2 regions of the Sedimenticola thiotaurini genome follow, and region 2 is predicted to be linked to the other one. Evidence: predicted binding sites of a transcription regulator. Region 2 holds the regulator's gene; the other holds the start of a gene.
What was found. Region 2 encodes sigma-54, which starts transcription at its own class of promoters, with help from an activator protein. Its sites were predicted from a motif close to TGGCANGNTNCNTGCTT; they were not measured.
Positions count from the first base shown of each region.

Region 1: the regulator sigma-54 is predicted to act here: its motif matches at 11,591-11,607, upstream of AAY24_RS16610 (SIR2 family protein).

Region 1 covers NZ_CP011412.1:3,603,414-3,619,372, reverse strand. The annotation lists gene nifN (nitrogenase iron-molybdenum cofactor biosynthesis protein NifN) at 1-85, opposite strand, end outside; gene nifE (nitrogenase iron-molybdenum cofactor biosynthesis protein NifE) at 78-1,511, opposite strand; gene AAY24_RS16665 (hypothetical protein) at 1,735-2,682, opposite strand; gene AAY24_RS16660 (glycosyl transferase family protein) at 2,717-3,775, opposite strand; gene AAY24_RS16655 (4Fe4S-binding leucine-rich repeat protein) at 3,880-4,632, opposite strand; gene AAY24_RS16650 (DUF6129 family protein) at 4,629-4,895, opposite strand; gene AAY24_RS16645 (dinitrogenase iron-molybdenum cofactor biosynthesis protein) at 4,892-5,605, opposite strand; gene AAY24_RS16640 (4Fe-4S binding protein) at 5,670-5,864, opposite strand; gene nifT (putative nitrogen fixation protein NifT) at 5,890-6,102, opposite strand; gene nifK (nitrogenase molybdenum-iron protein subunit beta) at 6,226-7,797, opposite strand; gene nifD (nitrogenase molybdenum-iron protein alpha chain) at 7,938-9,419, opposite strand; gene nifH (nitrogenase iron protein) at 9,593-10,468, opposite strand; gene AAY24_RS16615 (NAD(+)--dinitrogen-reductase ADP-D-ribosyltransferase) at 10,656-11,501, shown strand; gene AAY24_RS16610 (SIR2 family protein) at 11,645-12,538, shown strand; gene AAY24_RS16605 (bacteriohemerythrin) at 12,661-13,062, shown strand; gene draG (ADP-ribosyl-[dinitrogen reductase] hydrolase) at 13,272-14,198, opposite strand; gene AAY24_RS16595 (nitrogen fixation protein NifQ) at 14,288-14,965, opposite strand; gene AAY24_RS16590 (2Fe-2S iron-sulfur cluster-binding protein) at 14,983-15,267, opposite strand; gene AAY24_RS16585 (ArsC/Spx/MgsR family protein) at 15,317-15,742, opposite strand; gene AAY24_RS19320 (hypothetical protein) at 15,739-15,939, opposite strand; gene AAY24_RS16580 (4Fe-4S binding protein) at 15,958-15,959, opposite strand, start outside.
Region 2 covers NZ_CP011412.1:2,163,678-2,179,636, reverse strand. The annotation lists gene AAY24_RS18500 (EAL domain-containing protein) at 1-2,440, opposite strand, end outside; gene AAY24_RS09920 (FKBP-type peptidyl-prolyl cis-trans isomerase) at 2,676-3,167, shown strand; gene AAY24_RS09915 (GNAT family N-acetyltransferase) at 3,222-3,746, shown strand; gene AAY24_RS09910 (DUF924 family protein) at 3,718-4,266, shown strand; gene ppnP (pyrimidine/purine nucleoside phosphorylase) at 4,305-4,586, opposite strand; gene mgtE (magnesium transporter) at 4,716-6,077, opposite strand; gene ptsP (phosphoenolpyruvate--protein phosphotransferase) at 6,243-7,964, opposite strand; gene AAY24_RS09890 (HPr family phosphocarrier protein) at 7,961-8,230, opposite strand; gene rapZ (RNase adapter RapZ) at 8,376-9,257, opposite strand; gene AAY24_RS09880 (PTS sugar transporter subunit IIA) at 9,342-9,818, opposite strand; gene hpf (ribosome hibernation-promoting factor, HPF/YfiA family) at 9,838-10,173, opposite strand; gene AAY24_RS09870 (RNA polymerase factor sigma-54) at 10,198-11,700, opposite strand; gene lptB (LPS export ABC transporter ATP-binding protein) at 11,810-12,535, opposite strand; gene lptA (lipopolysaccharide transport periplasmic protein LptA) at 12,543-13,058, opposite strand; gene lptC (LPS export ABC transporter periplasmic protein LptC) at 13,042-13,611, opposite strand; gene kdsC (3-deoxy-manno-octulosonate-8-phosphatase KdsC) at 13,643-14,167, opposite strand; gene AAY24_RS09845 (KpsF/GutQ family sugar-phosphate isomerase) at 14,220-15,218, opposite strand; gene AAY24_RS09840 (calcium/sodium antiporter) at 15,215-15,959, opposite strand, start outside.

The sequences.
Region 1 (15,959 bases), 1.4 Mb from region 2:
GAAAGGCCAGTGCCGCGCCGATGGTCTGACTCGCCTTGAGCGGGCTGACCGACAGGGCCTTGTTGCGTTTGATGATCTCAACCATGGGTGACTCCTTGTTCGACAGGCTTTCTTTGTCCGCTGGACAAAGGGTCCCGGCTCACCCAGGGCGCGGGTCGGCGCACCGCCTGCCAGATCGGGCTGTTGATCGTGACCACCAGCTGACGGGCCAGCTCCAGCATCCCCTCATAGCCGGCATAACCGAAGTCCCGTTCCTGGTTGATATCCAGGAAGGGAACCCGCGCCTTCAGGGCGGTATACATGTTGCGTCCACCGGCGATCAGCACATCCACCTGCTGGTCCCGCACAATATCGAGCAGCGCCCGGGGATTGCCGTCCTCCAGCATCAGCGCTTCGCCACCCATCAGTTCACGGATGCGCGCCTTGTCCTCTTCAGTGGATTTCTTGGTGCCGGTAGCGACCACCTGCATGCCCAGATCCTGCAGTGCCGCCACCACTGACCAGGATTTGACCCCGCCGGTATAGAGCAGCACCTTCTTGCCCTTCAGCTTCTCCCGCCAGGGGGCCAGCTGACGGCTGATGCGCGCCTCTTCCCGCTCGATCAATAATTCGGTTCGGGCGTACAGATCCGGGTCCGGAATCCGCCGGGCAAAATCGCGCAGGGCTTGAGAGACATCCTGCACACCGTAGAAACTCCCTTCGAACCAGGGAGTACCGTAGGCCTCCTGCAGTTTGCGGGCGACATTGATCATCGCCTTGGAGCAGACCATCATATTGACCTCGGACCGGTGCATGGTCTGCACCTCCCGGTAACGGGCATCGCCGGACAGGGTGCAGAGCACCCGCAGCCCCAGCTCATCCAGCAGCGGCAGGATATGCCACAGTTCACCGGCGATGTTGTATTCGCCGACCAGGCAGATATCGTGCACCTGAATACCGGGACGCTGCTGCGCCGCCGGCAGGGGATCCGGTTCACGGGTACCACAGACATATTTCACCATGGTCTCGCCGGCGATCCGGTTACCCAGGTTCTTGGTGCCATAGAAGCCGGCCGCATCCACCGGCACCACCGGGGTGCCCCAGCGTTCGGTGGCCGCCTTGCAGACCGCCTCCACATCATCGCCGATCAGGGCCGGCACACAGGTGTTGTAGACGAACACCGCCGCCGGCTGGTAGCTCTCGATTGCCTGCTTGATGGAGTGGAACAGGCGCTTTTCACCCCGTCCCATGATCACATCCTGCTCGGTCAGGTCCGTGGTCATACCGATACGGAACAGCCGCGAGCCGCTGGAGCGGGTGCCCCGGTTATCCCAGGAGCTACCGGCACAGGCGATGGAGCCGTGGACGATGTGGGCCACGTCGGCGATCGGCAGCAGGGCGATCTGGGCGCCGTCAAAGGCACAACCACCAGCAGTGGCGCCCGGTTTCGGCTTGGCACAACCCGATTTGGATTTCTTGTTGTGGGCGCAGGCCGGTTCGTCCAGCAGCGCAGCGATATCTTTCTGTTTCATGGTCTGATACGGCTCTCTATGCTTCCCTGCCAGAGACCATTGCAAGCGACATGCCATTCGTTATTTTATTGTTTTATAAGGATTTTCCGTCATTTTGTCTTTGTCGCAAACACGACAATCAGAAAACGATTGGCGGTTCTGCGACCAAGGCACCCATACAGATTCCCCAACTCCCCGGTAGGGTGGGCATGGTGTTTATGCCCACGCGGCAACCGCCCACGGATCACACGGCGTAGGAGCGCGCCTCCCACTGCCGCAGCACTTTCAGGTCCCGTGCCGGCAAGTAGTCATACGCTCCCATCAGATCCCGTAGCACCGCCCTGGCCAACTGATAGTTCTCCGCCTGACGACTGAGCATATGGAAGAACCAGGCGAAGGGATAACCGACAACCCGGTCATAGGCGTGAATGGCATTGGCCAGCTCGGCCCCACCCAGGCGCTCACCCGGGGGCAGATCCGGCAGGCTGCCGCTAAAGGTGGTGACCGGGGTGGCGGTCTGGCGCACCTCACCGTCCCGATCCATGTATTCACGCAACGCCAGTATCCAGTGACGGCAGAAGTGTCCACCCTCCACCGCGCTGCTTTGTGCCCAGTCATCAAGAAAACGGCGCAGCGCGGTAAATGAACCCGGCTCGCCAGCTGTCTCATCCAGCAGTCGGGCGATGGGCGTCACGCGCCGGAATCGATAGAAGGGCGGCCCCACCGGGGTTGGGCTGAGGCGCGGATAATCAACCGGCTCCAGGAACTCTTCAAGACTGTCCGGATACCAGTCGGGAATCACCAGCGGGCGCTCCACCACCTCCTGCAACTGCTCGATCTCCAGCTGGATGAAGTCCGCCGGTCGCTCACCGGTAACCGCTGTAAAGTAGTGTGTCTTGCCGGCCAGACGGGTGACCAGATAGTCGGCATCGGCATAATTGGCGATCAGGGTATCCACATCATCCGCCGACTCCTGCTCGGCCCAGCGACGCAGGTTGCTGCTGATGGAGGTCAATCCCTTATCCACCACCCCACCGGGTCGATGCCAGCTGCCCCGGGTCAACACATGTCGCAATCCGATTTTCGGTTCAATGCGTTGCAGGCTCTGTTCCAGGGTCGGCACGCCCTGTTCGGCGTCCGTCGCGCTACAGATTTCCGCCAGCAGTTCGGGGCGGTTAAGCAGAGTATTCACGATAGATTCCTTAATTTTTTGTTGGCATGGAAACTCAGCCGCTCAAGGGGGTTGCCGCCGGGGGGCTGTCCGCCTGCGCACAGGCGCAGGTTGCGGCCGGGCGTTCCAGAACCTGCAGCGGATGCTGCTGGCGCTGCACCCACCAGCTCTCCGCCAGTTGGTGTGCCGCAAGCGGCGTGAGTTCCAGACCCAGTGCCCGGATCAGCAGTGCCAGCGTGCCGATCACCGCCTGCTCCCCGTAGCTGTCCTCTGTTTCACCTTCCCACACCTGGATAAAGTGATAGAGGTTGAGGCGCTCCGGCTTCACCAGTTGACCGGGACGCATCAGCCGCTCCCAGCTGGTGGTCCAGGCTGCGCCGTCACTGACTCCGAACAGCTCCACGGAACGGTCCGGGATACGTTCCAACTCGCCGCCGTCACCCTTGCAGATCAGGGCAGCGGGCTGCTCCAGCAGCAGGGCGGCCTGTTGATGAATCGGGGCAAAGTTGGGATGGAACACCCCCATGACCGACAGCGGTGCGGAGAGCGGATTGAGCATGCGCGCCACGGTATGCAGGGGCGGCCGCAGGCCAAACAGGTTACGGGTCTCGATCAGCTCGGCGGTGAGTGGCGAGAACTTGCTGATCGGCAGATAGGCGAAGCCCCGCAGCCGGAGCTGCTCCTGGGCATCCACCAGGGAACGGGCCGTTTCAATCTCCAGCGCCTCCAGCGCCTCCGGCACATAGAGCCGTTCATCATCGCGCCGCAGCCCGTGCATCAGCACCGGGTAGCCGCGACCGGCCAGGATCAGGGCCGCCAGCAGGAACCAGGGCAGTTGCCGTTTCTTACCGGCATAGGCGGCCCAGTCGATAGCGGGCTGGAAGGCCGACTCCGCCACGTGAAAACTTTCCCGCAGGGCCTGGGTAAAACCGGCCACCTCTTCGGCACTCTCCTCCTTGATCCGCATCAGCATCAGAAAGGCACCCAGCTGTTCCGGCTCCACGTCATAGCAGGCGATCATCCGCATCGCCTCGTAGGCCTCCGTGCGGCTCAGTCCGCGCATGCCCTGGCGTCCTTTGCCGAGAATCTGGATAAAGCGTGCAAATGGATGCATGAGGGTTTCCACCTTTACTCGTTTTGTTCAAGCCGGTCCTGCGGAGACGCTGACCATTGTCATTCGCCGTAGACCAGGCGCAGTTTTTTTCCGGTACGTCCAGGTTACCGGGACTGTTCGAACCGTTTTCTGACCGCCGCCCGTACATCCTCATCGGGGTCATCACGCAGCGCTTCCAGCTGTTCCAGCGGTGCCCGTTGGCTGGCCACCAGCCGTACCCGCCAGTCACTGTCCTGCAAAAAGGGACCCAGGGCGTCGACTTCGATCCGGGCGGCCACGATACGGCGTATCTCGGACGAGCTGTCATCCCGCATCAGTCCCAGACTCTCCACCGGCAGCCGGCTGGCCACGGTCTTGCGCACTTCGCGCTCCGGATCCCGCAGCAGACGGAACAGTCGTCCGGTCTTGAGCCGCCGGGCCACGTACTGCCGCACCAGGTAATCCTCGTCCTGGGCCAGCTGTTCCAGCTGCTCCGGCGGCAGACGGTCCGCCACCGTTACCCGCACCTCCCGATCCGGGTCATTGACCAGGGTGCCCAGGGACTCCACCGGCAGGCGATAAGCCAGCACCCGCCTGACTACCTCATCGGGATCATCCAGCATCCGTAACAGACGCTGTATCGACAGATAGCGGGCGGCAATGGCGCGGCGCTCCCAGAACGGGTCGCCGGCATACTGCTCCGCCAGGTCCGGATTGATTTTGAAAAAGCGCGCAATCTGCCGTCCACTCGGGGCACCGACACAGGCATCCCCCGGGTGACAACGGCCCTTTTGCAGCCGGTCATCCCGGTGTGGACAGTTGCGGCAATCGGCGCGCGGAGTGGCATCATCTTCACGGGACATGGTGGCAGTGTTCATTCGGGCTCGATTTCGGCCACCACCACGCCGGTCGCCAGCTCCATGTCCTGGGTGAAACTGAGACAGTGCTGGCTACTGTCAATCAGGTACAGATTGAACCCGCTGGCTTCCAGTACCGGACGGGCCGCCATTACATCGTCATCCATGCAGTAGGTGAAATGGATATCGGGAAAGTGGTTACGCAACAGTCCCACCACACTCTCCGACAACGGCTTGTCAGCCACCAGCCAGTTGATCGCGTTGAGCTGCTCCCGGGTAATCATGCCGTGCTCTCCAGGGTGGAGGGGACAAAGCGCACTCGCTGCTCCGGTGGTTGACCCATGATCTTGGCCAACCAGGGCGGTGCGCTCCTGCCGATCACGGCACCGAGCTCAGCTATCTCAATTGCCGCCGACCCGGCCTGGGGTTTCTTCACCGGATGGATACCGGCCCGGATAACCTTGGCCGCCGGCGTTCCCCCGATGGAGGCGACAAACAGTATCTGGCAATCCGCAATCTGCGCTACGCGATACAGGTTTTTGTCTTCCCCCTTCGGTACGCTGCCGATCTCCCGGATATCGATCAGGCGCTGCTCCGCCGCTCCCACCTGGTAGATCAGGAAACGGCGGCAGGATCCAAAATGGCCGTCCAGCAGATCGCCCCGGTTCGACGCGCAGGCGACCCGGATGCTGTTCGGCATCTCTCCATCCTGATAGGGAACCACCTCGGGCAGCGGCTCCTCGAACACCGGTATATCACCCTTGAGGCAGGCCAGCGCCGCCCTGATCGAGCCGCTGTCCAGGTCGGCCAGTTCCCCATCAGCCGCCGACTTGAGCTGTTTCACTGTCAGGCCGGCGAGCTGTTTTTTATCCGGTGGCAGTCCCACCGCATCATCCAGCACCCGCAGCAGGCGCGGGATGTCGGTTTCCGGTAGTTCACGCGCCGCCAGTCCGATACGCAACGCAATCTCTTTATCGAGGGCTGGGCTGTTCATTGCTGTCTCCTGACTTGAGATAACCGGCCTTCCTGGCGAAGGCCGGTGTTGGATAGGGGGCTGCTCACGCCGCGATAATGCAGTCGTCTTCCATGCAGACATCCAGGCACTGGGGAACATCGAACTCACCTTCGCACTCGGTGCAGCTGTCGGTGTCGATCTTGTACAGCCCCTTGAACGGGGAGATAGATTGGGTGGGACAGACCGGTTCACAGTCACCGCAGGCGGTACAGAGGTCTCTCACTATGGTTAGGGCCATGATAGTTCTCCTTCAATTACAGGTTTCAAACGCGTTTAAAACGCAGCGTGGTGGGAAAGCTGGGCCGGGGCGTGATCGGGTCGATGTAGTAGCGCGAACCATCGGTCAGTTCCACTTCACCCCCCCAACTCTCCTCGGTATCCAGCTCCACGCTGGCGATTTCGTCTTCCTGATCTTTCTTGGCGATGTAGAACAGAAGCGCGCCATTGTCTTTCACTCGAATCATTACACTGGGCATTTTGTCACCTCGTTTCCGAACCCGGTCCCGGGACAGGTTTCGCCCCCGGTTAACCAATCGCACCGGCAACGGTGGCGGAGTCACTGCACAGTGTGGTGAGCAGTGACCCCGTCCCGTTGTCGGTTAGCGGATCAGGTCGTAGTTGTAGTCGGTGGTACCCATGCCGCGGGTCTCTTCGTCAAGCCGTTCCAGCACCGCGTTGACCAGGGTCTTGAGCATGTACATGGCGCCTTCGTAACCCAGGGTGGTATCCCGGTGCATATGGTGCCGGTCAAAGATCGGGAAGCCGATACGAATCAGCGGCACTTCGTGCTCCTTGCCCTTGTGCAGGGTGTCGCGCTGGATGAACTTGCCGTAGGAGTTACCGATCATAAAGTCCGGCTTGTTGGTGAACATCAGGGAACGGAAGTGCCACAGATCCTTGCCGATATGCACTTCACTGTTCTGACCATAGGGGGAGTCCGCCAGCATCTTCTCCAGGCTCTTCTTCCAGCGTTTGTTGGCGTGGCTGCAGAGGATCTGGGTCGGCTCGGCGCCCAGCTCCAGCAGGAAGCGGGTCATACCCATGACAAAGTCCGCATCGCCGTAGAGACCAAACTGCTTGCCGTGCAGCCAGGCGTGGCTGTCGGTCATCATGTCCACCAGGATGCCGCGCTCCCGGGTCAGGGATTCGGGGATCGGCTTGCCGGTCAGTTCGGATATCTTCATGAGGAACTCGTCGGTGGCCTCCAGCCCCATCGGAATGGCGATGTCGGTGACCGGGTGCTTCCAGGTTCCCTTGGTGAACTTGCGACTCTTTACCGACTGCCAGGGCTGCAGGTAGAGGGTGTCGATAGCGTTCGGCGCATCCTTGATCTCCTCCAGGGAGGTGCCGCCGTCGTACATGCGATACTCGCCGTCCGCCGGGGTGTCCAGTACATCGCTGGGATCGGACAGCAGGCTGCAATCCACATCCATCTCCGCCATCATGCGCTTGATCACCCGGAAGTTACCCAGGTAGGTCTCGAAGCCCGGCACGATGTTGATCTTGCCGTTGCTGCCGACCACCTTGTCTTCCATGTGGTTGAGGGTGAAATAGCGCTGGATACCCTCGAACATGTTGTCCCAGCCGGTGGTGTGGGAGCCGACAAAACTGGGGGTGTGGGCGAACGGGGTGGGGAAATCCTCCGCCACGCTGCCCTCTTTCTTGGCGTTGCCGATAAAGGCGTTCAGGTCGTCACCGATCACCTCTGCCATACAGGTGGTGGAGACCGCGATCATCTCCGGCTTGTAGAGTGCCTTGGCATTCTCCAGCCCGGCAAACATGTTCTTCTGGCCGCCGAATACTGCCGCATCTTCGGTCATGGAGTCGGAGACACAGGCGATCGGCTCCTTGAAGTGACGATTGAAGTAGGTGCGGAAGTAGGCCACACAACCCTGTGAACCGTGCACATAGGGCAGGGTCTTTTCAAACCCCAGGGCACACAGCACGGCACCGAGGGGCTGGCACGCCTTGGCCGGGTTGACGGTCAGGGCTTCACGATTGAAGTTGAGCTCCTTGTACTCCTCGGTGGTGGACCACTGGAATACCTCTTCAATCTTCTCCTGGGGCACTTTCTCTTCGAACAGCTCCTGCTTGTTGGACAGGGTATCCTTGTACTCGTCCTGACGGAACAGGGGATAACTCGCTTTGATATCTTCGACTGCTTGACTCATGATCGCTCTCCTCCCGCGCCACTAATCCGTGGACAACGGGTCAGATGAAAATAAACTTGCTACGCCTCGGTTGCAGATTGGGCTGCTACTGCCAGACCAGGCAGTGAGTGAGTAACGGCCCAATCTGCTTTAACGGGCTGTCAGGCGCCGGCCACGGCCGCCTCTGCTGTCTCACCATGGGTTTCCCAGGGTGCCTTGATCTTGCTCCAGCAGGGGTTGTTCAGGGTCATATCCATATCCCGGGCAAAGATGGCGAAACCGTCATAGCCGTGATAGGGACCGGAGTAATCCCAGGAGTGCATCTGGCGGAACGGGATACCCATTTTCTGGAAGATGTATTTCTCCTTGATACCGGAACCGATCAGGTCCGGCTTAACCCGCTTGACGAACTCCTCGAACTCGTAGCCGGTGACATCGTCATAGATCAGGGTGGCGTTACCCATCTCCTTGATGGTGCGGTCGTAGTCATCGTTATGGCCGAACTCGTAACCGGTACCGACCACTTCCATGCCCAGGTCTTCATAGGCGCCGATAATGTGACGCGGCCGCAGGCCACCCACGTAGAGCATCACCCGTTTGCCTTCCAGGCGTGGACGGTACTTGGCGATTACCGCCTCGTACTCGGCCTTGTACTTCTCTATCACCTTCTCCGCATTGGCCTGGATGGTCTCGTCAAAGAAAGAGGCGATCTGGCGCAGGGATTCGGCAATCTTGGTGGGGCCGAAGAAGTTGTACTCCATCCAGGGGATGCCGTACTTCTCTTCCATATGCCGCGAGATGTAGTTCATGGAACGGTAGCAGTGCAGCAGGTTGAGCTTCGCCTTGGGCGTGTTCTCCATCTCCGCCAGGGTGCCGTCGCCGGACCACTGGGCGATCACCCGCAGGCCCATCTCTTCCAGCAGGGTACGGGAGGCCCAGGCGTCACCGCCGATGTTGTAGTCACCCAGAATGGTCACGTCGTAAGGCGTGCTCTCAAAACTGGTGTCGTCGTCCCGGTTGCCCAGCACCCAGTCACGTACCGCGTCATTGGCGATGTGATGTCCCAGGGACTGGGAGACACCCCGGAAACCTTCACAGCGCACCGGCACCACCGGTTTGCTGATCTCGGTGGTGGCCTTTTTGGCGACCGCTTCGATGTCGTCACCGATCAGGCCGATGGGACACTCTGACTGGATGGTAATACCCTTGTTGAGCGGAAACAGCTGCTCGATCTCAGTCATGATCTTGGACAGCTTCTTGTCGCCGCCGAAGACAATATCCTTCTCCTGGAAATCCGAGGTGAAGTTCATGGTGCCGAAGGTGTTGATACCGGTGGTGCCGACATAGTAGTTACGCCGCCCGGCGCGGGAATACTGTCCACAGCCAACCGGACCGTGGGAGATGTGGATCATGTCTTTGATCGGTCCCCACACCACACCCTTGGAGCCGGCATAGGCGCAACCCCGGATAGTCATCACACCCGGCTGGGATTTACGGTTGGAGGTTATGCACTTTTTCGACTGTTCCACCGACTGGTCATTGACCGTGAGATGTTTGGCACGCTCTTCCCGTGCACTCTCTGGGTAAACCTCCAGCACCTCCTGGATCAGGGCTGCTGTCTCTTCGCGTGTCATTGTTGACATAGTTTGTCTCCTTCTCCCGGCACCACTAATCCGTGGATACGCGGGGTCGTGAAAGAAGCCGTCAGTTGGGCCGGGGGGCAACCCCGACACGCCGGGTCGTTTTCAAAAACCGGCTGTGGGCATTCACAGCCCAACCGACAGCGATGCTCACCCCCCTGAAGGGGTCATCCACCTTACGCCTCGGCGGCGGCCTTCTGGCCGATGATGCTCTCGTCTTCCTCATCCATCAGGCCGAACTCCATCAGCAGCTCTTCCAGCGCGTCCATGGTGATGGGTGTGGGGATGACAAAGTTCTGGTTATCGATAATCTTCTGCGCCAGGTTACGGTACTCCTGCGCCTGCTTGGCTTCAGGGTCGTACTCGATCACGGTCATACGCCGGATCTCGGCACGCTGCACTACGTTGTCACGGGGTACAAAGTGGATCATCTGGGTACCCAGCTGACGGGCCAGCTCCATGATCAGCTCATCCTCGCGGGCAGTATTACGGCTGTTGCAGATCAGACCTGCCAGGCGCACGCCACCGGAGTTGGCGTATTTCACAATACCCTTGGAGATGTTGTTGGCCGCGTACATGGCCATCATCTCGCCGGAGCAGACGATGTAGATCTCCTGGGCCTTGTTCTCGCGAATCGGCATGGCGAATCCGCCGCATACCACGTCACCCAGCACGTCATAGAAAACGAAGTCCAGGTCTTCCTCGTAGGCGCCTTCCTCTTCCAGGAAGTTGATGGCGGTGATCACACCGCGGCCGGCACAACCGACGCCGGGCTCCGGACCACCGGACTCGACACACTTGATATCGCCATAGCCCACCTTGAGCACATCTTCCAGCTCCAGATCCTCGACGGTACCGGCCTCGGCAGCCATCTCCATGATGGTATTCTGCGCCTTGGAGTGCAGAATCAGACGGGTGGAATCCGCCTTCGGATCGCAACCGACGATCATTACCTTTTTACCCAGTTCGGCCAGACCAGCCACCAGGTTCTGGGTCGTGGTAGACTTGCCGATACCACCTTTACCGTAAATTGCACATTGACGCAGTGCCATGTCGATCTCCTTACTCGTTGTTAAAGTCAGTGGTGATTGAATACGCTGTATCACCTGCACAACGGGTATTGAGCAAAGCCTGTGCCAAAAACAGATAAAGAAGTTAACTAACTGTATTTATTAACTATTTTTCAACGCCAAGGAACCGACCAAGAGGGTCGGGTTTGCGACAAACCCAATAAAATGTATGGATGAATACAGACAAACCACAGCGGCTGACGCCTCGCTCCCGGCCCACGCCAGAAGCTCTCTCAACCACTGCAATCTGCCGCCGGTGATCCTTGGCAGCCTTACTTTCCAGCACCACCCGGCGCCGCTCTCCCTGGACGGCGTGGCGGAGTTGCACGACGCCCTGTTCCAGAGCCTGGATGGGATCGACGATGCCACCCGGCGAGCGGAAAATTTTCAGGATTACATGCGCTCCGGGTTTCTACTGGATCACCCGGAAGAGGCCGGCCTGCCCGAACGCCCCGGCAAGAAGCACCGGGGCCGGGCCGATTACCTGCGCATTCTGCGCGGCTGGTTGTTCGATCCCGACAGTAAAGAGGCGGCTGTATTAAAAGGTTGGGTGGAGTCCCGCTTCGGCCTCCTGCCACGCAACCACCAGGGACCGGTGGGGGATATCAACTCGCTCCCCTACCAGGCTTACCTGGCGGCCCGCACCCAGGGGCTGTACAACACCAACGCGCTGGAGTCCCAGCTCGATCTGCTCTACACCTACTGCCAGTACGAGATAGCCCGGCAGTTTCCCGGACAGACCCATCTCACCCTGTACCGTGGCATTAATCGAATCAATGAACACGAAGTGCTGCATCAACCGGGCCGACATCGTTACATTCTGGTACTGAATAACATCAACTCCTTTACCGGCAACCGGGAACGGGCCGACGAGTTTGGTGACTATATCCTGGAAGCCGCCATACCCCTGAGCAAGCTGGCCTACCTGCCGGGCCTGCTGCCGGGCCGCCTGAGTGGCGAAGATGAGTACCTGGTGATCGGCGGCGTGTACGAGGTGAACCTGAGCGCTTTCTAGCAGAAACGGTGTAGGAAACCCGACAATTGTCCCTGCCCCGCCATACAGAAAAACAGCTAAGTTACTGTTCCAACAGCCAACACCCCATTTGGCCCGGCTCTTGCTCCTGACAGCTAATACCCACTAGTCAAGGAGTACCAAACATGGCAGAGACAACTATGCTGACGCTCATCGAGGGCATCACCAGCGGCGATATTGTGCCTTACCTGGGACCCGGTGCACTGGAAGGCGTGACTCACCTGGACACGGGCGAACCGATCCCGGCCGACAGTGACAGCCTGATCCTGGCCATGAACAACGGCAATCCCATGGCACCGCGGTTGATGTATGAATTCCCCCGGGCCGCCATGGATATCGAACTGAAACGGGGACGCAGCGCCGTCAACCGGTTCCTCGACACCCTGTATGGCGATACCCGCTGGAGTCCTTCACCACTGCATAAGTGGCTGGCGGATATCCACACCCCCTATGTGATCGACATCAACCGGGACAGCCAGCTGCAGCAGCACTACGCTGATCGTCCCCATACCCTGATTCGCGGCATCTCCCGTGTTGCCGGCACCGACTACCGGTTTCGTATCCATCACTACGACGGTACCACTTACTCCGCCGGGGAGATCCCCCAGGAAGCGGTGGATCCATCGCTGCCGATCCTGTTCAAACCGATGGGCAGCCCGCTGCCGGACGCCACCTATATCGCCTCGGATGCCGACTATGTGGATTACATCACCGAGTTGATGGGTGGCTTCGCCATTCCCGGTTTCGTCAAGCAGTACCGGCGCGGAAAACAGTACCTGTTCATCGGTCTGCGCATGACCCGGGATACGGAACGGATGGTTTTGTCGGACATGATCTACGATGCGGCCCAACCGGCCGGCTGGGCGCTGATTGCCGAACCCAACGACAAGGAGCGCCGTTTCTGCAAGCGGATGAATATCCACATCATCGAAGCCGAGGTGGGCGAGTTGATGGCCGCTGCCGGGATGTCGGCGCAGCACTGCGCAACGTTGCCGTTACGGAATGAACAGCGGATCTGAACCAGAACCGGGCGGGAGACTGACCGGCTATCCGCCGGACCGATCTCCCTGTCCCCGATCCACACCACACCCCAGGCGCACACCGTCACCCTGGCATACCGACCAACACCGGAGCGCTGTCCGTGCAGCCGATTATCAAACCCGATAACCCCTGCTACCGACTCGGCGTAAAGATCATGGACCAGACCCACAACGAGTTCATCTCCCTGGTCAATCAGCTTGCCGAATCGGAGCGGGACAATTTTATCAGGCTGTTTGAACAACTGGTTCGACACACCCATGCCCATTTTGAATCGGAAGGGCAACTGATGGAGCTGTACCGGTTCCCCGCCATTCGTGAACACATGGATGAACATCAGCGGGTGCTGGGGGAGCTGGATCGCTTTGCTGAGAAAGTCGCCCGGGGTTCCCTCGCCATGGGCCGGGACTATGTAACAAACCACCTGCCTGGCTGGTTCGATCTGCATGCCCGCACCATGGACAGCGCCCTGGCGGCGCATCTTAAACTGCACGGTAACCGGTAGCCAGGTGCCCCGTGGGCATAAAAAACATGCCCACCCTACCGGGCTGGATAGACAACAGCCGCACTCCTGTAGGATGGGTACATGGTGCCCACGCTGCAATCCGTACCGCGCTTCCCCCGTGGGCATAGAAAACATGCCCACCCGGGTTGGATGGACAACAGCCGCACTCCCCCGTAGGGTGGACGTTACACAGAAGGACAGAAATTGTATTAATTCGACACTGCGGATTCCGGCCCGGCCCACCGGGCGGTTGCCGCCAACTCCAACAACGCCAGCGCCTGTTGTTCGCAGGCGCTGCGCACGTCCCGATCCAGCGCCCGCAGCCAGCGTCTCGGAATGGCTTCGACGCCCTGACAGGCACCCGCCAGCATGCCGGCGATGGCGCCGGTGGTATCCGCATCGCCCCCGCGGTTCACTACGTCGATCAATATCGCTTCCAACGTACCCTGGTTGAACAGGGACTGAAACACCGCCTGCAGGGTCTCCACGATCCAGCCACCGGGATTCTGCACCGGCCGCCTGTCAAAACGGTACGCGGGCTGTTGCGCTACCAGTTGTCCGGCAATCTGTTGAAGGGTCGATAAGGGTTCGCCCCGAAAGGCGGCGACCAGCATGTGCAGTACCGCCTCGGTACCCGCATCGGCCTGGGGATTGTTGTGAGTGATGTGGGACTGGATACGGGACGCCTCCAGCAGCAGCTCAGGCGGGGCGTTCCAGTAGGCGATAGCGACCGGCAGGGAACGCATACAGGCACCGTTTCCGGCATCGAACTCGTTCTCGGGCACGGCGGGCACACCGCTGTCCCGGAAGTGCACAATGCCGCGCCGTACCGTGTGGCCGATATCCACCGGCTTGCTGCGCATCCAGTCACTGAATGCCCGCGCCACCGGTACCGCCTGGACGCCCCCCTGCGCCAGTATCGCCTTCCCCAGGGCCAGACTCATGCCGGTATCATCGGTCACCTGGCCGGGTTTGAGATGCAACCAACCGCCACCGATGATGCTGTCATGCACACCGTAACGGTCACGGATTTCATTGGGGGTGAGAAACTCGGTGGTGGCACCGAGGGCATCCCCGACCGCCAGCCCCAGGTAGGCACCGATGGCCCGCTGTTCAATGGAGAGTGATCTGTTCATCGTCCTTCACTCCCCCGTGGGTTGTGTCCACCCCGGCAACCATCACTGCCGCCGATCTGCTCGTCCATCCCCGGCAACCTGCTGTCGTCCTACTCCTGCTCAAAGCAGTTGGCGTAATCAATACAGACCTCGCAACTGGGTGAGCGGCAGACATAGATCCCCTCGGACTCGCACAACTGCTTGTAGAGGAAGCGTTTCCATTTCATGTTCCTGTCGTTGCGCCGGGCAAGCGGTGCAAAGTGGTCCAGCATCAGCCGGGTCAGATCGGGGCGGCTCCACAACCCCAGGTCCTGCCACAGGTGATCGCTCCCCAGGCAGCCGGCAGTGACAATGCCGGCAATCCATTTCTCCGAGGAGGTGATACCACTGCGATGGGCCAGCAGCAGACTCAGCAGCTCCGCTTGCTCGTCGTCACGATCGGGCGCCAATGGCCGGCCAAAGTGGGCCAATCGGTCGGGATCGATGCCGGGGAAATGGCGTGCCATCAACTGCCGGTAACGCAGCTCACCCAGCCCCAACCAGTCGGGCAGCACGCCCCGACCCAGCGACCAGGAGGCGAGCATGCGGGCCAGGTTCTCTTCAGCCGGTTCCCCGCGACGCTGGGCCATCAGGGCGGTATATATTGATGCCAGCGATTCATCCGCCTTGACTGCGCTCAGCATTGTTCGGTTCCCGTCCCGGCGCAGACAGCGCAACAGGGTAACACCCACGAAGCCGGGGACCAGCGGTCCAGCCTGGAATATGTATCGGCATTTAATCAGCGCCATGCGGAACTCCGTTTCGATCAGGTCGGTTTGATACGGCAGTCACCAATGATCTGTGCCTGGCAGGCGAGTCGGTCATGCCGTCCCGCCATGTTCTCCTTTAGCACCTTCTCCTCCAGAACACTGGGCTCGGTGAGGTTATGCCAACCCTCCTGAACATGCATGATGCAGGTACCACAATCGCCCTCCCGGCAGCCGTAGACAATACCGGCGCCAACCTGCTCGGAAACCTCTATGACCCGGGTACCGGCCGGCACGCTGACAGTGCGATCAATATCTTCAAAGGTAATGTTTGCTTTCGCCATTGCTGCTCACCTGTGGTGTAAAACCTCGCTGCGATAAACTCTCCTGCCCCTACAGATCGATCACGGCACAGGCCGCCCTGTCCGCCTCTACCGGGCAGCTGTTCAGGTCGGTTAACAGATCCGTCGGAATACCCAGGGCGATCAACACCGGGCCGGACTCAAATCCGGACTGCCGGAACGAGCCGTACTGCAACAGCGGCCGGCGGATCAGCAGCGGCTCGGCCAGCATCAGCCGAAGAGCCTGGTCCGGCTCCAGCCGGGCAATCTCGATCGCCCCGTTTCTGACCGCCGGAGCGGTGCTGTTAAACCATTCAGATACCGGTTTACTGCCGAAAAACGGCCGCAGAGTCTCCACTGTCCAGGGCTGACTCAACAGATTCCGCACCTCCGGCTGGTAGCCCAGACGCTGGAGCAGTGCCAGTTGCTCCCGGTTACCGACACAGCCCGGCTTTTCATAAAACCATAACCGGGTCATGGGACAAGGTCCGGTTGCCGCTCATGCAGGAGCACCAGCAGAGCAGAGTTGCGCTGCCACAGGCGATGCGGCAAGTGGGTCCAGGCCGGTTGGACTCCCGCTGATGGCCGTTGTCGCAACCCATGCAGCCAGCGTCGACAACGGATTGAAACCGGGGCGGTGGATGGGGTGCTCTTGAAGTTGCTGATCGTGGACACGGGCTGCTCCTATTGTGGTT
Region 2 (15,959 bases):
GTTGGCGTACCGAGACATTGACCGCCACCATCAGGTCCGGGTAGCCCTCCCGATGGAACTGTCTGAGCTGTCGGCAGGCGGTCTCCAGCACCCACTCGCCGATCGGCAGGATCAGCCCGGTCTCCTCGGCCAGGGGGATAAAGCGGTCCGGTGTCACCAGGCCACGGCGCGGATGGTGCCAGCGCAGCAGCGCCTCCATACCGATGATCCGTTTCGCCACCTGGTCATACTGGGGTTGGTAGTAGACTTCCAGCTCGCCGTTGCGCAGCGCGTTGCGCAGGTCGTTTTCCATCTCCATGCGCTGCTGAACCTGGTTGCTCAGGGCCTCGGTAAAGAACTGCAGTTTCTCCCCATGGCGCGTTTTTGCCTGGTACATGGCGGCGTCCGCGTTGCTCAGCAGTTTGTCGAGGGTCCTGCCGTCCCGGGGATAGAGCGCAATACCGAGGCTGCAGCTGACGTGCAGCAGTCGTTTATCCACTTTTACCGGCTGGCTGATTGTCCGGCTGATGCGCCGTGCCAGATCGGTGACTGCGTCGACTGATTGCATTTTCGACACCAGAATGACAAATTCAGCCCCGCCGTAGCGTGAAATGGTGTCGTCGGGATGGATCAGCTCTTTCAGGCGGTTGGCAATCTCGACCAGGACCCGGTCACCGGTGTCATGTCCCAGGCTGTCATTGATCAGTTTGAAGCGGTTCAGATCCAGGATCAGCAGGGCGCCCTGGTGAGTACTGGATTGGAGGCGATCGGTCATCTGGTCAAACCGGTCGGTCAACAGCCTGCGATTGGCCAGGCCGGTCAGTTCGTCGTGGTAGGCGAGAAAATTAAGCTGCTGCTCCATCGCCTTGCGGCGGCTGATGTCGTGTTGAATACCGATGAAATGGCTGATCTTACCCTGTTTGTCCCGCACCGGTGAGATGCTGACCAACTCCCAGTAGAGTTCGCCATTGCGTTTCCGGTTGAGCAGCTCGCCTTCCCAGATGTTGCCCGATCTGATGGTGTTCCACATCTCCTGGTAGAGCTCAGGGGGTATCTGCCCGGAACGGGTCTTGTTGAATTTGCGGCCGATGATCTCGTCCTGGCGGTAGCCGGTGGTCAGTTCAAAACGGTGATTGACATACTCGGTAACCCCTTCGGCATCGGTGATCACCAGGGAGCTGACACTCTGCTCCACCGCCTGGTGCAGTTTGCGCAGCTCCTGCTCCGCCAGCTCCCGCTCCTTGCGATCCGCCAGCAGGCTGAGCCGCATGGACTCGAAACTCTGGCCCAGCTGGCCGAACTCATCCTTTGAATGGAGTTTAACGGGTTCCCCCAGATCGCCTGACTCGATGGTGCGGGCTGCCTGCTCCAGCAGCTTGAGGGGGGTGAGAATACGTCGGTAGGTGATGATGTAGGTGGTGGCAAACAGCAGGATAACCAACAGTATGGTGGCCAGCATACTCATGACTGTCTGATCGGCCTTCCGCTGGATGGCTTCAAGATCCTGCAGGTTTTGAACACTGGCCGCCTCAAACAGGGCGGACATGGTTGCGATGGCGCGGGATGCCTCTGAATACCAGGTCAGTTCGTCCACCGGGTAGGGTTTCCCCTGGCTGCTGGCATCCAGAACCTGGTTGCGCAGGTTTTCAAATTCACCGCGGAAGACCTCATGGTAGCGGGTGATGGCGGATTGGATGCCGTCGCTTTGCGGATAGGCGGCGAGGATTTCCAGGCAGCGGTTTTCACCGAACTTTATCGCCTCCCGGTACTTGAGCAGGGTAGGGTGCTGATCCATTCGGATCGGCTTCTTGGATGCGATGATGCTGCCGATGGTGGCTCTTTCGCGCCCGGTATACTCCATCATGGTGGACACCGCATCCCGCAGTATCTGGGCGTGATTCAGCAGGTGTCTGCCTTCTCGGTTGGATACAATAATGGAACGTTGCAGTTTGGCGACCTGTTCAATTTCGTTGGTTATCAGCTCGAACCAACGGGTAGCTGAAAGCCCCTGCTTCCTCTCCATCAGCGCCAGATCGGCATCGGTACGCAGTCGCAGCAGGCGTTGCCAGATCTGCTGCAGGACCGGGTCGGATTGATTGATGGGGATGGTGCTGGTGGGATCCAGGGTGGTGGGCAGTAGCTGTCTGAACAGGTGGTAGCTCTGGTCGGTCTGTTTGCGCTGGTTCTCCAGGAGCAGCAGCTGGGAGGTGGACAGCTGCTTGGATGTGGCCAGGAAAATCCCCGTGAGGCCCCGTTCGGCGGCCAGCTCCGTGTTCAGCTTGAGTGCCCGGTCCGCCAGCAGATTGGCCAGGCCCAGCTGGCTCGCGGTCTGATGTTGTCGTATAACATCGATACTGTTCCAGGCGATGGCGGAGATCGCGATACTGCACAACAGACCCAGCATCAGCAGCAGCAGCTTGCGTATGCGTAGACGGCAGATCAGATTGCGGAACTGGAACAAATTGATCTCTCCTTAGTATTTTGCACCCATATCCCCGGCGTGAAATAATGCCGGCCTGCCGGGTTGAGCTTATTATTCTGATGGTGCAGGTGGGCAGCCTGATGACTGCTATTATGATCATTATTTAACGGCATCGGCACCAACGGGCTATTCTTTAAATCCTTATACAACCGGTTACCTGTTACAGCAGTGTATCTGCGCTATCTCCCCTAACCTCCAACTTTTGAGATTATTCATGCAAATCAGTGATTTTAAAGCGGTTATCCTTGATTATGTGACCCGTGATCAGAGCGGCGAGATCATCGACAGTTCCGCCAACGATGGCTACCTGACCTATATTCACGGCACCGAGAGCCTGATTCCGGCACTGGAGCGGGCCCTCACCGGCCACAGCCAGGGCGAGAAGCTGTCGGTAACCATTCCCTGCGAAGAGGCCTATGGGGAGCGCGATGATAGCCTGATCGAAGGGGTGCCCCGGGAGAACTTCCCGGGTGTCGAGCAGATTGAAGTGGGTATGCAGTTCCAGACCGAAATGGACGAAGGTGTTCCGTTCCTGGTCACCGTGGTGGCAGTGGATGACAAGATGGTCACCGTGGACGGCAATCACCCGATGGCCGGCAAGGAGCTCAATTTTGATCTGGAGATCATCCAAGTGCGGGATGCCAGCGCGGAAGAGATCGAACATGGCCATGTCCACCACGACATGGACCATAGCCATACCCACTGAGTCGCCCCCTGTCCGATGGATTACCGGATTCCCCAGCGCCTGGAGACGCAGCGGTTGACGCTACGCACATTCCGGGAGGCGGACTGGCGTGATCTGCACGCCTACTACTCCGATCCCGAGTGCACCCGGCACACCGTGGGCAAACCGCTCAGGGAAGCGGCCACCTGGCAGGTGCTGGCGAGCATGATCGGCCACTGGGAGATGCGCGGCTACGGGCCTTATGCGGTGGTGGAACGGGCTTCCGGTCGGGTGATCGGTCCGGTCGGGCTCTGGTATCCCCTGGACTGGCCGGAGCCGGAGATCAAATGGGCTCTGGCCCGGGACTACTGGGGGCGGGGCTATGCTCTGGAGGCGGCCCTGGCGGTGCGGGAGATGGCCGCTGAGCAGCTGCCTGACATCCGCCTGATCAGTCTGATCCAGGCGGAGAATCGGGCCTCTATCGCCCTGGCGGAGCGGATCGGGGCAATGTTTGAGCGTACGCTGGCGTTTCGGGGTGGAGTATGGCACCTCTATCGGCATCAACAGCAGACAGCAGGGGAGGATAGCTGCAATGGCAGTGGAGCCACAGGAGATTATTGACTTCTGGTTCAGTGAGCCGGTTTCCCGCTACTGGTTTTCTGCACCTCCCGAGCTGGATCAGGAGATCGGCGACCGCTTTCAGGTACTCTGGGGGCAGGCGTGCACCGGACTGCTGGATCACTGGATGACCAGTGCCGACGGCTGCCTGGCGCTGGTGATCCTGCTGGACCAGTTCCCCCTCAATATGTTTCGCGGCCGGCCCGACAGCTTCCGGACCGAGGCCCAGGCCAGAGAGGTGGCTGGATTCGCCATCAAACGCCAGTTTGATCAGTGCCTGGAGAGTGGCCAGCGGGCTTTTCTCTATATGCCCTATATGCACAGTGAGGATCTGCAGGATCAGGAGCGGTCCGTCGCTCTCTATGCACAGGATGGTCTGCAGACCAGCCTCACCTTTGCGCGTCATCACCGGGAGATAGTGCGCCGGTTTGGCCGGTTCCCCCATCGGAACGCCATCCTGGGTCGTGCCAGCAGTGCGGCGGAGCTGGCCTACCTGGCCTCGGACGGCGCTTTTACCGGCTGAGTTTCCGGCAGGGCAGGCGGGCGCGTTTCACTGTCGGCTTATTCGTAGGTGCAGAGGTAGGCGGTCTCCACCGCCACCTTGAGTTGGAATTTCTCCCCCGCCTCCACCACGAACTGTTCACCCGCCTGATAATCCCGCCAGCTGTCACTGTCCGGCAACTTCGCGGTGAGGCAACCACTGACCACCGTCATGGTCTCCTTCTGGCTGGTGCCGAACTCATACTCACCCACTGCCATGACGCCGACTGTGGCCGGCAGGGTAGCGGTCTGAAAGGCGATAGAGGCGACTTTGCCGTCGAAGTACTGGTTGATCTTGAACATGGGGGTGACTCCCGGGATTGAAAAAAGGCGCTAAAGGTGACCCGATCCGTTGCCGGCGTCAACCCCTGATTGGAGCGCTGCCGGGTGGTGTGATGGGCCGTTCGCCGCTGCCGTGCGGGGCGGTCCGGTTCAGATCAGGAACAGGGTGGCCAGCCCCAGGAAGGCGAAAAAGCCGACAATATCGGTGACGGTGGTGAGCAGCACCGAACCGGCCAGTGCCGGGTCGATCCCCAGCTTGGCCAGGGCCATTGGCAGCACGGTGCCCACCAGGGCGGCCAGCAGCAGGTTGATACACATGGCAGTGGCGATCAGCAGGCCGATATTGGCATCGTGGAACCAGAAGCCGGCAATGACCGCCATCACCCCGGCCCAGATCAGGCTGTTCAGGCCGCCCACCGCCATTTCCTTGAGAATCAGCCAGCGGGTGTTCTTGGCGGAGAGCTGCCCCAGGGCGATACCGCGAATGGTCAGGGTCAGGGTCTGGCTGCCGGCGATGCCCCCCATACTGGCGACAATGGGCATCAGTACCGCCAGCGCCACCACTTTTTCAATGGTCGCCTCGAACTGTCCGATCACCCAGGAGGCCAGCAGGGCGGTGATCAGGTTGATACCCAGCCAGAGCGCCCGGCGCCGGGTGGAGATCATGACCGGGGCAAACATGTCCTCGTCTTCCGACAGGCCGGCCTGTCCCATGAACTGGTGCTCCCCCTCTTCACGGATGACATCGACCACGTCGTCGATGGTGATACGGCCGACCAGCTTGCCGGCCTCATCCACCACCGGGGCGGAGATCAGGTCATGCTGCTCGAAGCGGTTGGCCACCTTGCCGTCATCCCAGGTGGCGGGAATGCCCCGTACATCCAGGGACATCACCTCCGCCACGGTCTCGTCCAGGCCATGGGTCACCAGCACGGTGAGCGGCAGTACGCCCAGGTACTTGCCGTCCCGGTTGACCACCATGAGGATGTCGGTCTGGGGCGGGATCTTGTCTTTCAGGTGGCGCAGATAGCGCATCACCACGTCCAGGGTCACCTCCGGACGCACGGTGATGGCATCCGGATTCATCAGGCCGCCGGCAGTGTCCTCCGGGTAGGAGAGGACAGCCTCAAGCCGCTCCCGGCGCTGGTGATCCAGTGAATCGAGGATCTCATCGGTGATGGCCCGGGGCAGATCCTGGACCAGGTCTGCCAGGTCGTCGGTGTCCAACCCCTCGGTGGCGGCCAGCAGCTCTTCCGTGTCCATCTTGCTGATCAGGTCCGCCCGAACCTCGTCGGCAACCAGGATCAGCACCTCACCACCGTTCTCCTCGTTCACCAGCCGCCAGGCGATATCGCGCTGGGCCAGCGGCAACGACTCCAGCAGGTGCGCTATCTCACCCGGGTGCAGGGCGTTGAGCATGCGCCGGGATTGCTGCAGCGTACCGCTCTCCAGGGCCCTCTGCATACGGTCCAGGCGGGTACTGTCGTTGTGTTCGGGTGCCTGGTCAGACATGGCCGATAGGGTTCCTCGCCGGATGATGGGTCAATTGTGTGGACGGGGCCGATTCTAACAGCTGAAGATGACAAGCGGGAGACACCCGGTGTGAAAAATCGTTGTCAGGCTGGTGACCTTCAGGGTCGTTCCGCCGCGGTAATTCCTTTTGCCGGTATGGCCGGCTCAGTGCCGGGTACAGATCTGTTCCAGCAACGGTTCGTAGTCGCTCTCGCCGAGCCGCTTCATCAGTTTGCGGGTCTGTTTGGCCAGTTTATCCGCCTCCAGTTCTAGCAGTCGCTCCTTGGCAATCAGCAGTGAGCCCGGTTGCATGCTGAACTCCCGCAGCCCCATGCCGATCAACAGCGGGATGTAGCGGGGGTCGCCAGCCATCTCCCCGCACATACTGATCGGGATGCCGGCTCGCTGGCCGGCGTCGATAACCATCTGGATAAGACGCAGGATGGAGGGGTGCAACGGGTCATAGAGATAGTTGACCTCGTCGTCCACCCGGTCAATGGCCAGGGTGTACTGGATCAGGTCGTTGGTGCCGATAGAGAGAAAATCCAGTTCACGGGTAAAGGCGTCAGCAGCCAGCGCGGCGGCCGGTACCTCGATCATGCCGCCGATCGGAATATTTTTCGCAAAGGGTATCCCTTCCGCGCTCAGGGCCGCTTCCGTCTCCGCCAGTATGGCCTTCAGTTTGCGCACCTCCTGGAGCGTGGAGAGCATGGGGATCATGATGCGCACCGGACCGTGAACGGCGGCGCGCAGAATGGCCCGCAACTGGGGCTGAAACATTCTCGGCTCCTTGAGACAGAGCCGTATGGCGCGCAGGCCGAGAGCGGGATTGCAGCTCAGGGTGGTGCAGCCATCCACCTGTTTATCGGCCCCCAGATCCAGGGTGCGAATAGTGATCGGGATCCCGTCAAGACCCTCCACCACCTGGCGATAGGTCTGGTAGTGCTCCTCCTCGTCCGGCATCCCCTGGCGGTTCATATAGAGAAACTCGGTGCGGTAGAGCCCTACCGCGTCGGCCTGTAGTTGACGGGTGGTTTCGATATCCTCGGGCAGTTCGATATTGGCCATCAATTGTACCCGCACCCCTTCCCGGGTGGTGGCGGCCCGGCCGATCAGGTTGCGCAGCTGGATGGTCCGGTTGCGGGTGGCGTTGATGCGTCGTTGGTAATGGGCCAGGGTGTCCGGGTCGGCGTCCGCCAATACCACCCCCTGCTCCCCATCCACCACCAGGGTTTCACCCTGACGTAGCAGCCGGGTGATGCCGTGCACCCCGACAATGGCCGGGATATCGAGGCTGCGGGCCAGAATGGCGGTGTGGGACATAGGGCCGCCGAATTCGGTGATAAAGGCGGCGATTCCCTGGTGACGCATCACAATGGTATCCGCCGGGGTGAGGTCCTGGGCCAGGATCACCTTGCCTTGCAGGTCATCGCTCTCTTCCTCATCCAGCTCCTGCAGGGCAATCTGGATCTGGTTGACCACATGTTCCACATCATCCTTGCGGGTGCGCAGGTAGGGATCATCCATGGTATCAAACACCTGCACCAGGGACTCCCGCTGCAGTTGCAGTGCCCATTCAGCGGCGTAGGCGTGGCGACGAATCAGCTGGATCGGCACCTCCACCAGGGCGGCGTCATTCATCATCAGCAGGTGGGTGTCGATGAAGGCGATAATATCTGAGCGGGTGTTGTCGGGGATCTTTTTACGGGTCTGCTGAAGTCGTCCCCTGGCCCCGTTTACCGCCAGCTGGAAGCGCTGCACTTCGGCCGGAATATCGGCCGGGTCGATCTGGCGTGGGCCGATTTCCAGCAGGCCGGGGCGCAGAATATGGGCTTCGCCGATGGCGATACCCGAGGTTATGCCGATGCCGTTGCCGGCAAAGGTCATTCAGGTTCTCCGAAGCGGTCGTTGACCAGGGCTTCCAGGGCATTGGCGGCCTCGATCTCATCTTCTCCTTCGGTTGTCAGCGTCAACTCGGTTCCCTGGCTGGCGGCCAACATCATCACCTCCATGATGCTCTTTCCATTGGCAGGCTGACCATTGCGGATCAGCTGGATAGTGCTGCTGTATTGCCCTGCTTCGGTAATAAACTTGGCGGCGGCCCGGGCGTGCAGGCCCAGACGATTAATAATGGTTATCTGTTTGGTGACCATAAAAAAGCTCACATAGCCCCTGATCTGGAGAAACAATATCGCACAATGCACGCCAGTGACAAAATGCCCCGTCCGCACTTGGTGCAGGCCCCGGTTGCGGTAGTCACTGCCGGAAACGGAAGTTCTTTTCCTAATTCGTTACAGCTTAACCGGAATCGGCCGAGGCCACCCGGGGCAGATCCCGATGGCGGATCTGGCTCTGCCGGCCACAGGTACGGAAGTGGGCGGCCAACTGCTCCACCAGATAGACCGACCGGTGCTGTCCCCCGGTACAACCGATAGCGATGGTCAGATAGCTGCGACCCTCGGCTTCAAAGCGGGGTATCCACTGCTCCAGAAAGCGCACCAGATCCTCCTTGTAGCGTTGAACGTCGCTGTTTTCCCCGAGAAAGTGCTGTACCGGGCTGTCCCTGCCGGTGAGTGGGCGCAGTGCCGGCTGCCAATGGGGATTGGGCAGGCAGCGGGCGTCGTAGATGAAGTCCGCGTCCCGGGGAATCCCCTGTTTGAAACCGAATGATTGAAACAGCAGGGATATATTGGCGTCCAGCCGTTCCGTGATGCGGGAGCGGATCAGATCACGCAGTTCGTGCAGATTGGTCTCGCTGGTGTCGATGCGGATATTGGCGATGTTGAGAAATGGCGCCATTATCTCCCGTTCATAGCTGATCGCCTCCGCCAGGGGCCGCCCTCCACCGGTCAGTGGATGCCGTCGGCGGGTTTCGCTGAAACGCTTGATCAACGTCTCGTCCCGCGCCTCCAGGAAGATAACCTCATAGCGGATCTTCTTGGCCTTAAGGGGGTGGAGCAGGGTGGAAATGTTCTCGAACTCGGCCGGCGTGTTGCGTGAGTCGATACTGATGGCGACCAGTTGGAACCGTTTGTCCTGATCCTTGACCAGTTCACCGGCCAGGGCCGGCAGCAGGAACACCGGCAGATTGTCTATGCAGTAGTAGCCCTCATCTTCCAGGGTATGCAGGGCGACACTCTTTCCGGAGCCGGAGAGTCCGGTGATGATTGACAGCTTCATGGGGTCTCCGTTACCTCCGGTCAGATGCACAAAAGGGGTCAATCGTATGGGCCTTGAAGCGAACTGCGTCGTCGGCCCTCCGGGTCAGCCGCTGGCGCTGATAGGCATGGGTTCCTGCAGAATGAACTCCTGTAGCAGGCTGGCGCTGTCCCGGGCCTTTCTGAGCCGCTGACAGAACGCTTCATCACTGAACAGGGTGGCCAGTTTGGCCAGCAGTTGCAGGTGCTCTTCGGTGGCCTCTTCCGGTACCAGCAGTCCGAATACCAGGTCGACCGGTTGTTGGTCCAGGGCGTCGAAATCCGCCCCTGACTGCAACTGGACAAAGGCACCGCGGGCTTCCGTGACGCCGGCAACGCGGGCGTGGGGCAAGGCGATGCCATGCCCCAGCCCGGTGCTGCCCAATCGTTCCCGCTCAAGTAGTTTGTCGAATACATTGCCCTGGGTAAGCTCATCTGAAGCAGAGGCCAGCAGTCCGGCTACCTCTTCGAGTACGCGCTTTTTACTGGCCGCCGGGTTGGCGACACTGATGCGTTCGACGCTAATGAAATTTGCGGGAAACATGATTGTGGTGCCTTTTGGGTTAGATTTCGGCGTTGGCAGGGTCAATGCCCTTCATACCTGCACCATTGCGGTGATTAGTGCTTTTCTCCTTGAGTTTTTTGACCTGGCGGTCGATCTTGTCCACCAGGCCATCAATGGCTGCATACATATCCTCCTCTTCACACTCGGCGAAGACATCGGCACCATTCACATGCAGTGTTGCTTCCGCTTTCTGACGCAGTTTCTCAACACTCAGGATGACGTGGATTTTGGCAACATGATCAAAGTGCCGTTCCAGGCGCTCCAATTTTGTATCCACGTAGTTGCGCATGGCTTCGGTGATGTCCACATGATGACCGGTGATGCTGATTTGCATGGTTTGCTCCTTGGTTACGGGCCTCTAGACGAGGCGCTTGCGCTCGTTGGATGGCGGAATCGCCATGGACTCGCGATATTTCGCTACTGTTCGCCGCGCGACCTGAATGCCCTGATCGGCAAGTATACTGGCCAGTTTGTTGTCGCTTAGCGGTTTGTTGGGTTTTTCGGCAGCGATCAGTTTTTTGATCAGTGCGCGTATCGCCGTGGCGGAACACTCTCCCCCTCCGGCGGTACTGACATGGCTGGAGAAGAAATACTTGAACTCCAGCGTACCCCGCGGGGTATGCATGTACTTTTGGGTCGTTACCCTGGAGATGGTCGATTCATGCAGGTCCAGGGCCTCGGCAATGTCCCGCAGCACCAGCGGTTTCATCGCCTCTTCACCGTGCTCGAAGAAGCCGCGCTGCAGCTCGACGATTTTGGTGGCCACCCGCAACAGGGTCTCGTTGCGGCTCATCAGGCTTTTGATAAACCAGCGCGCCTCCTGCAGGTGGTTTTTCAGGCAGGTGTTGTCTTCACTGTTGTCGGCGCGCCGGATCAGCCGGGCGTAGTCCGGGTTGACCCGCAGTTTGGGCGCGGCCTCGGCATTCAGATCCACGTGCCAGGTGCCATCCCGACGGGTCACGAACACATCGGGGATGACATATTGGGCCTCAGTTTCAGCCACCAGGCTGCCGGGCCGCGGAATCAGTGAGCGGATCAGTTGGTTGATCGATTTCAGGGTGTCGTCGTCGATCTTCAGCTTGCGTTTGATCTGGTTGTGGTCCTGCTGGGCCAACAGGTCAAAATGGTCATCCACCAGCCGCAGGGTAAGTTCCATGGCCGGATGGGGTTCGGTGTACTGGCGCAGCTGAATCAGCAGGCATTCGCGCAGATCCCGGGCACCCACACCGGGTGGATCAAACTGCTGGATCCGGTGCAGCACCGCTTCGATCTCATCCAGTTCGATCTCGTCGGCCTCCATGTCGTCGAGAATCTCATTCAGCTCCATCCGCAGGTAGCCGTCTTCATCAATACCGTCGATGATGGCAACCGCTATCTGACGGTCGAGATCGCTGAACGGGGTCAGGTTCAGCTGCCAGGTGAGGTAGTCATAGAGGGTTCGGGCGCTACGGCGCTGGGCCAGGTAGTCACTGTCTCCGGAGTCCCGTGAGGCCATCCCGGAGGAGGGCGGCAGGGTGCTGTCGTAGACATCGTCCCAGCCGCTGTCCACAGGCAGCTCTTCCGGCATGGAACTGGCCTCGCCATTGATCTCTTTCTCGTTATTGAGATCGTTGCTGTTGGCCTTGTCAGCTTTCAGGTTTTCGCCGTTCAGTCCATCGATTACGCTCTGCTGCTCCTGTTGGCGGGCCTCTTCGCGGGCACTGTTATCCTCCTCGGTCTCCAGCATCAGGTTGGAGTCGAGGGCCTCCTGGATCTCCTGTTTGAGATCCAGCGTCGAAAGTTGCAGCAAGCGGATAGCCTGCTGCAATTGCGGCGTCATGGTTAGATGTTGGCCAAGGCGAAGCTGGAGCGTCTGCTTCATGCGAATATCTGAATCTGGTACGTAATTTGTATAGTTTTCACAGTTTCATTCTAGCGTAAAAACTGCACAGGCGCACAAGGGGAAAAAGTGTTAATTGTCATCGGTCAAGCTACAGACTGAACTCTGTTCCCAGGTAGACCGAGCGTACCTCCTGGTTGGCCAGAATCTGTTCCGGCTCACCCTCAGCCAGGACCTGTCCCTCGCTGATAATATAGGCCCGTCCGCAGATTCCGAGGGTCTCCCGCACATTGTGATCGGTAATCAGCACGCCGATACCCCGGGAGGAGAGGGAGCGGATAATATTCTGGATATCCTTGACCGAGATCGGATCGATGCCGGCGAAGGGTTCATCCAGCAGGATGAAGCGGGGTTCCATCGCCAGTGAGCGGGCGATCTCCAGCCGGCGACGTTCGCCCCCGGACAGGCTCATCGCCAGATTGTTCCGCAGATGGGTCAGGTTAAAGTCCACCAGCAGCGCCTCGCAGGCCTCGATCTGTTCCGGACGCCGTAGGTCCTTGCGAGTCTCCAGGATGGCAAAAATATTGTTGAATACCGATAACTTACGGAAAATCGATGGCTCCTGGGCCAGATAGCCGAGGCCGAGCCGGGCCCGGGCATGCATCGGCAGGCCGGTGATGTCGTGACCATCAATGCTGATGGCGCCCTTTTCCGACGGCACCAGCCCGGCGATCATGTAGAAACAGGTGGTCTTGCCGGCACCGTTGGGTCCGAGCAGCCCAACCACCTCGCCAGCGGCTACCTTCAGGGAGACCCCGTTGACCACCGCGCGACGGCGATAGTGTTTTACCAGCTTGTCAGCTACGAGCACACTCATGGGCGGGTTACTTTTTGCCACCGATAGTGACCCGGACCCGTTCCTTGCCCTTGGCGCTGGCACCGGCCTTTACAATGGCCCGGGCGCGGTCGTAGACGATCCGGTCACTCTTGAAGGTGTCCTTGCCCTGGATCAGGATTGCGTCACCGATCATATTGAGGGTCTCGCCGTTGGCCGAGTACTCGGCCTTTTTGGCACGGCCCTTGATGGTGCCCTTGCCATTGTCGGTATCCTGCTGGAATGTAACCGGACTGCCGATCGCTTCGATCTGGTCGGTCTGCTCCTGGTGCTGGGTCACGGTCACCTGGTCCGCCGTCATCACGATGCTGCCCTGGGTCAGTACCACATTCCCTTTATAGATGCTGGTGCCGTTCCGATCGTCGATATCCACCGCATCGGCCTCGATGTAGATCGGCTGGTCCTTGTCCGACTGCAGGGCGGGGGCTATCCCTGGAAACAGCAGCAGTAACAGGGTAATGGCGAACCAGCGGGCCCTGTGTTGGTGCTTAGGGTTCGACTTCATAATGTCCTCGTACATTGGCTAGCAGTTTGATGCGGATCGGCTGCTGGAGCCAGATCTGCATGCCCTTGGCATCGATACGGTCCTGGTTACTGCGCGCATGCACTTCAGCATCGGTTTCCACATAGTTGTCTCTTGGCTGTACCCGCAGATCCCGGGTGGTTATGTGCATGGGCCGGACCCCGGGCGCCGCAAAGCGGTCGATTTTAACCTCACCTTGCAAAAGAAGCACCTCCCCATCACCCGAGAGCCAACCGGTCTCCGAGCGGACATGCCAGGGCGGACGGTCCAGGTCGTACAGGGTCATCCGCGGTGACTCCAGTTCAGTGCTGTCGTCATCCATGAAATGGGTCATGCGATTGGCCACCAGTCGCTTACTGGGTCTCCCGCTCAGATCCATCAGGGTGGAGTCGACCCCTTCCAGATAATAGTCTACCCGGTGTTGTGGAGTTGTGCGTTCCGCCTCCTCCTGCATGCTTTGGCGGGCTATCCAGAGGGTGACCACCACGAGCAACAACAGCATGCCGCCGATTATCAGGTTTTTCTGTTCAGTCATGGTTGATGTCCTGCCCGGATACTTTGAAGGGTCAGTCGAGATACTTCCCAAAAGCCTGTTCCAGGGTCCCTTGCGCCTCCATCAACAGTTCGCAGATTTCCCGCACGGCACCGCGACCGGCTCCTGCCTGGGCCTGCCAGTGTGCATACTGCCTGACCAGGGGATGGGCGTCCCGCACTGTCATGGCCAGACCGACCTGGCGCATTACCGGCAGATCCACCACGTCATCACCCACGTAGGCGATCTGTTCATTCGTCAGTCCCAGTTTGTCGCGCAGTTCCCGAAATGCCGGTACTTTATCCTCTTGTCCCTGGTAGACGTGCCGGATACCCAGACTCTCCATCCGCAGCGCCACCACGTTGGAGGTGCGACCGGTGATAATGCCGATCTCCAGGCCGCTTTTCTGTAGCAGCTTCATGCCGAGACCATCCCGGGAGTTGAACGCCTTGTACTCCTGTCCGTCATCACCCAGGAACAGGCTGCCATCGGTCAGCACACCATCCACGTCAAAGATAACCAGACGGATCTGTTTGGCTCGCTTCAAGATCTCCTGCATCTTAGGCATCCTTTCTGCTGAGTCAGGGTGAGTCGCTACGGGCAGTGGCCGGTCAGACGATGCCCGCCAGCAACAGGGTGTGCATGTTCAAGGCGCCAATGGGCATCTGTTGATCGTCGACGATAAACAGGGAGTTGATCTTCTTCTCCTGCATGATCTTGAGTACTTCCGCCGCCAGCATGTCTGCACTGGCGGTGGTGCTGCCCCGGGTCATCACTTCGGCGATTTTGCAGTTGCGGATATCCACCGGTCGATCCAGGGTGCGGCGCAGGTCGCCGTCAGTATAGATGCCGCTGAGGCGGCCCTGGTCGTCGATAACCCCGGTCATGCCCATCCCTTTCCGGGTCATCTCCAGCAGTGCATCCTTGAGGCTGGCCTGCTCCGGCACCCGGGGGATCTGTTCGCCGGTCACCATCACATCACTCACCATCAGCAGGAGTCGCCGGCCCAGGCTGCCGCCGGGATGGGAGCGGGCAAAATCCTGCTCGGTGAAGCCCCGGGCCTCCAGCAGGGCAATCGCCAGTGCATCCCCCATTGCCAGGGTGGCGGTGGTGCTGGAGGTGGGGGCCAAGTTGAGGGGGCACGCCTCCTGTTCGACACTGACGTCGATATGCACGTCTGCCTGCCGGGCCAGATTGGAATTCGGGTTGCCGGTCATGGCGATCAGGGGCACCCCAAGACGCTTGATCAGCGGCAGTATGGTCAATAGTTCGCTGGTCTCGCCGGAATTGGAGAGCGCCAGCACCACGTCCTTGGCCGTGATCATGCCCAGGTCGCCGTGGCTGGCTTCGCCCGGGTGGACAAAAAAGGCCGGGCTGCCGGTGCTGGCCAGCGTAGCAGCGATCTTGCTGCCGATATGGCCCGATTTGCCCATGCCGGTGACCACAATACGGCCTTCGCACTTGAGCATGAAGCCGCAGGCACGGGCGAAGTCCCCATTTATCCGGTCGGCGAGCGCCTGGATGGCGGCGGCCTCGTTATGGATGACAGCCAGGCCCAGTGCCTGGAGTTTTTTGGCCTCTTCAGGAGAGGGGGTGCAATCCTTGTTCATGTACTTTGCTGCTCGATTGTCTGTTGATAGGCGGTGGGCTCGACGACCGTGGCGGCCCCCCCTTTCTGGGTGAAAAGCACGCCCTGATAGGCGATAAAGGCGGCTAACAGCAGGAATCCCTCAGTCCGATTGATACGCCCGTTTCCGCCGAAGCCGTAGCTGATGACAAACAGGGCCAGGGTCAGGCCGAGCATCATCGGCATATCCCGGGTCAATACCAGGGGATCGAACGGCCCGGGCGCGATCAGCCCCGGTACTGCCATAACCGCCAGCAGGTTATACATATTGGAGCCGATGACGTTGCCGATGGCAATATCGTGTTCATTTTTGAGCGCGCTGGCGATACTGGCTGCCAGTTCCGGCAGGCTGGTGCCCAGGGCCACGATGGTGAGGCCGATGACCAGGTCGCTGACTCCGTAGGAGGAGGCGATGTTGACCGCGCCCCAGACCAGGATCCGGGAGCTGAACAGCAGCAGGGCCAGACCCAGACAGAAGTTGAAAACCGCCTTGCCGGTGCTCATCGATTCCGGCAGTTCGTCCAGGATTTCAGCGGTGATCGGGTCGGGTGCACCGGACAGACTGCGCATGCCGATACGCACCATGGCGTACAGCATCCCCACCAGTCCCAGCAACAGGATCATGCCGTCAACCCTTCCCAGCACACCGTCCAGCATCAGTACCAGGGTGCCCAGACTGACCGCCAGCAGGATCGGGTACTCCCGGCGCAGGGTGTTAGATCGG